One region of the Pelomonas lactea genome, then DNA from elsewhere that is predicted to be linked to it. Evidence: predicted binding sites of a transcription regulator. Region 1 holds the regulator's gene; the other holds the start of a gene.
What was found. The regulator NrdR, encoded in region 1, represses ribonucleotide reductase genes. The targets are predictions, from matches to a motif close to CACNANATNTNGTG.

Region 1 (2,393 bases):
TTGACCGCTGGTCGACAGCCACCACGAACAAGGGAGCTGTTCACGCGCACTTGGGAATGCCGCTGAGCTTGGCACCCGTATAGCAGTGGCGAACCCGCCCGGTGATGGCGATGACCTGGCGGATGCCGGCACCGCTTTGCAGGGAAACGTCGATGCTGCCGGTCTGCGTGACCAGACCTTGGCGGTGCTGGAACTCGAGCGTCTCGGCGTTGCTGCGCAGTTGCAGGCCCTTTGCCGCGGGCAGCCATTCGGCCTTGATGACGTAGCTGCCAGGCGCCTTGCAGGCGGATTGACCGCCGGCGCAATCACAGCCGTCGCGCTTGCCGGCGTAAAGCACGTAGCAGGCATTGGCCCCCTTGCCGCTGACGCGGAAGTAGACCGAATCGCTCATGCGCGCCGCCTCCGCGCGGGCAAAGCGCAGGTCATCTGCCAACGCCCCGGAGGCCGCACGCAGCACCCGTTCCTGGCGCATCTTGTTCAGGCTGGGCACGGCCTGGCTCAGCAGCGTGGCGCCAACGCTCACGCAGACGCACATTTCGACCAGCGTGAAACCGAGGCTGAGGCGGCGGGTGGCGGTGCGGTTCATGGCGGCTCCGAGAGGTTCGTTGGCGATGAACGAACTCTAGAAACCAGCCCCGTACGCGTCTTTCCCCCTTAAGGCGGGATGGAGGGGGAGGTGGGGGAGAGGCGCCCCCCTGGCCCCTCTGAAGGGGGATAGGGAAACTCCGGATCAAATTTCCCGAATCAGCTGACGGAACTCGTCGACGTCCTCGAAACTGCGGTAGACCGACGCGAAGCGCACGTAGGCGACCTTGTCGATGCGCTTCAACTCGCGCATGACCAGTTCGCCCAGCCGCGTGGACGCGATCTCGCGCGCGCCGCTGGCCAGCAGCTTTTCCTCGATGCGGTTCAGCGCCGCGTCGATCTGCTCGACGCTGACCGGGCGCTTGCGCAACGCCAACTGCATGGAAGCGCGCAACTTCGAGGAATCGAAATCGGCGCGCCGCCCGTCCTTCTTGACGACCGAGGGCAGGGCGATGTCGGCCCGCTCATAGGTCGTGAAGCGCTTGTCGCAGGACAGGCAGCGGCGCCGGCGCCGGACGACGTCGCCCTCATCCGATTCCCGGGTCTCGGCAACCTGGGTCTCGGCGTGAGAGCAGAACGGGCAGCGCATTCGGTCGCTTTAGCCGCGGTAGACCGGGAAGGCAGCCGTCAGCGCAGCGACCTTCTCGCGCACGGCAGCCAGGTTGGCCTCGTCGTGCGGCTTGTCCAGCACGTCGGCGATCAGGTGGGCCGTGGCGCGCACCTGTTCTTCCTTGAAGCCGCGCGTCGTCATGGCCGGCGTGCCCAGGCGGATGCCGCTGGTGACCATGGGCTTTTGCGGGTCGTTGGGGATGCCGTTCTTGTTGCAGGTCATGTGGGCGGCGCCCAGGATGGCCTCGGCTTCCTTGCCGGTCAGGTTCTTGGGGCGCAGGTCCACCAGCATGACGTGGCTTTCGGTGCCGCCGGAGACGATGCGCAGGCCGCGCTCGATCAGCGTCTCGGCCAGCACCTTGGCGTTCTTGACGACCTGCTGCTGGTAGGCCTTGAACTCGGGCGACAGCGCTTCCTTGAAGGCCACGGCCTTGCCGGCGATGACGTGCATCAGCGGGCCACCCTGGATGCCGGGGAAGATGGCCGAGTTGATCTTCTTGGCGATGTCTTCCTTGTTCGTCAGGATGATGCCGCCGCGCGGGCCGCGCAGGCTCTTGTGCGTGGTGGACGTGACGACGTCGGCGTGCGGCAGCGGGTTCGGGTAGACGCCCGCAGCGATCAGGCCGGCGTAGTGGGCCATGTCGACCATGAAGTAGGCACCGATCTCCTTGGCGATCTTGCCGAAGCGCTCGAAGTCGATGCGCAGGGAGTACGCGGAGGCGCCGGCGATGATGAGCTTGGGCTTCTTCTCGCGGGCGAGGGCTTCCATGGCGTCGTAATCGATCTCTTCCTTGGCGTTCAGGCCGTAGGAGATGACGTTGAACCACTTGCCGCTCATGTTCAGCGCCATGCCGTGGGTCAGGTGGCCACCTTCGGCCAGGCTCATGCCCATGATGGTGTCGCCGGGCTGCAGCAGCGCGAAGAACACGCCCTGGTTGGCCTGCGAGCCGCTGTTGGGCTGCACGTTGGCGAATTCGGCGCCGTAGAGCTGCTTCAATCGGTCGATGGCCAGTTGCTCGGCCACGTCAACGTACTCGCAGCCGCCGTAGTAACGCTTGCCGGGATAGCCCTCGGCGTACTTGTTGGTCAGCTGGCTGCCCTGGGCTTGCATGACCGCCGGCGAGGTGTAGTTCTCGCTGGCGATCAGCTCGATGTGGTCTTCCTGGCGGCGGGTTTCGTTCTGGACGGCGGTCCAGAGC
Region 2 (2,393 bases), on a different contig from region 1:
ACCGAGCCCGTGGCGGCGTCGGAGTCCGCGGGGCCGGCGACGGCGCTGCGGCTGGTGGGCGAGTCGCCCGCCATCCGCGCCGTGCGTGCGCTCATCGACAAGGTGGGGCGCAGCATGGCGCCGGTGCTGGTGCAGGGCGAGTCCGGCACCGGCAAGGAGCTGGTGGCGCGCGCCATCCATGACCACGGCACGCGCGCGGACCAGCGCTTCGTGGCCGTCAACTGCGGCGCCATCCCCGAGAACCTGCTGGAGGCCGAGTTCTTCGGCTACCGCAAGGGCGCTTTCACCGGTGCCAACGAAGACCGCGAAGGCTTCTTCCAGGCGGCCGACGGCGGCACGCTGTTCCTGGACGAGATCGGCGACCTGCCGCTGGCGATGCAGAGCAAACTGCTGCGGGTCATCCAGGAGCGCTCGGTGCGGCCCGTGGGGGCGACGGTGGAGTCGCCGGTCAACGTGCGCATCCTCAGCGCGACGCACAAGGACCTGTCCGCCGAGGTGGCGGCGGGCCGCTTCCGGCAGGATTTGTTCTACCGGCTCAACGTCATCCAGATCCGCGTGCCCCCCCTGCGCGAGCGGCTGGAGGATCTGGGCCTCATCAGCAGCCGCGTGCTGGCGCGCATCGCACAGGACGCCGGCGTGTCACCCACGCCGCGTCTCACGAGCGGTGCGTTGCAGACGCTGTCGCGCTACGCCTTTCCCGGCAATGTGCGCGAGCTGGAGAACCTGCTGCACCGCGCGCTCGCGCTGGCGGGCGGTGAGTGGATAGACAGCGTCGATCTGGGGTTGCCCGACACGCTGCTGGACGAGGGCCGCAGCGAGTCGCAGTTCGCTGCGCTGGAGACGGCTCGCGCGGCGGAGCCGATGGCCGAGGGGTTGCTGCTGCCGGAGCAACTGCCGAGCGATCTGGCCATCTACCTCGACGAGGTGGAGCGCGCCATCCTGCTGCGGGCGCTGGAGCAGCACCGCTTCAACCGCACCGCCGCAGCCGCCAGCCTGGGCCTGTCCTTGCGCCAGATTCGTTACCGCATGGCGCGGCTGGCCATCTCGGCCGATGACAACTGAGCGAATCGCCTGTCGGGATTTGCCCTGCTTGAATCCGCCGCATGGCGCGCGCCGCGCGTGACGGCCCAGCGGCAAACCCAGCAACGGCGCGGCTTTGCGGGCCGCTTCGGGCCGCCAGCCCAATGCCGATGCGGGTCTCGCCTCGCGAGGCCCGATCTGATCGGGCAACGGCGCGTGTCGTGGGTTTTTGGGGTGGGGATTGCGACCCGGGTTTGACACTAGGGGTAGTGCTTGAGGGGTCCCGGGGCCATAGATATAGTGTTCCTTCGTGATATCCTGCTGACCCAGTCGACCCCATGACCATCACCTCGGAATTGCTGTCTGCAGTGGCCTCGCCATCGCGGCAACCCACCCGAGGAACCAGCCGGAACGCCGGTCTGGCAATGGACCGGCGGGGCCGAAACACCACCACTCCAGCAACGCGCGATGCGTCGACCCTGCACCGGGTCTGTGCCGCGCTTTTGCCTGTCATTTCTCGATAAAAGGATCTCCTCATGCTGCATGAAGCCGCCTCGGGCCAGGCCGCCCCCGCTGCCACGCTTTCCTCGGGTTCACCGGGTGCGTTTGGGTCCGACGCGCAAGCCCCCAGCGCTCCCGTGCTGTCCAGCTACCAGGCTTACCAGATCATTCGTCGCAACGGCGCCGTGGTCTCCTTTGAGCCGAGCAAGATCGCCGTCGCGCTGATGAAGGCCTTCCTGGCCGTCCACGGCACCAGCGGTGCGGCCTCGGCCAGCGTGCGCGAGACGGTGGAACAGCTGACCCAGAACGTCGTGCGCGCGCTGCTGCGTTCCCGCCCGAGTGGCGGCACCTTCCACATCGAGGACGTGCAGGACCAGGTCGAGCTGGGCCTGATGCGCAGCGGCCAGCACGACGTGGCCCGCGCGTACGTGCTGTATCGCGAGCGCCGCGCCCAGGAGCGTGCGGCCCAGGGTGAAGCCGCCCGCGCCGCCGAGCCGGCGCTGATGGTGGTGGACGGCGGCGAGCGTCGCCCGCTGGACCTGGCCGCGCTGAAGTCGCTGATCACGTCGGCCTGCGAGAACCTGGGCGCGGACGTCAAGCCCGAGCCGGTGCTCGCCGAGACGCAGCGCAACCTGTACGACGGCGTCGCCATCGACGAGGTCTACAAGGCCGCCATCCTGGCCGCCCGCACGCTGATCGAGAAGGACCCCGGCTACAGCCGTGCCACCGCCCGCCTGCTGCTGCACACGATCCGCCGCGAGATCGTCGGCGGCGAAGTGACGCAGGCCCAGATGCAGGCTCGCTACGCCGAGTATTTTCCCGGCTATATCAAGAAGGGCATCGCTGCCGAGCTGCTGGACGAGAAGCTGGGG

Region 2: a site for NrdR is predicted at 1,310-1,323, ahead of ACG04Q_RS13040 (ribonucleoside-diphosphate reductase subunit alpha). Genes of this name have one in related genera too.

The regions. Positions count from the first base shown of each region.
Region 1 is NZ_JBIGHX010000002.1:413,987-416,379, forward strand. It holds gene ACG04Q_RS06220 (pilus assembly FimT family protein) at 41-586, opposite strand; gene nrdR (transcriptional regulator NrdR) at 731-1,174, opposite strand; gene glyA (serine hydroxymethyltransferase) at 1,184-2,393, opposite strand, start outside.
Region 2 is NZ_JBIGHX010000004.1:16,697-19,089, forward strand. It holds gene ACG04Q_RS13035 (sigma-54-dependent transcriptional regulator) at 1-1,062, shown strand, start outside; gene ACG04Q_RS13040 (ribonucleoside-diphosphate reductase subunit alpha) at 1,557-2,393, shown strand, end outside.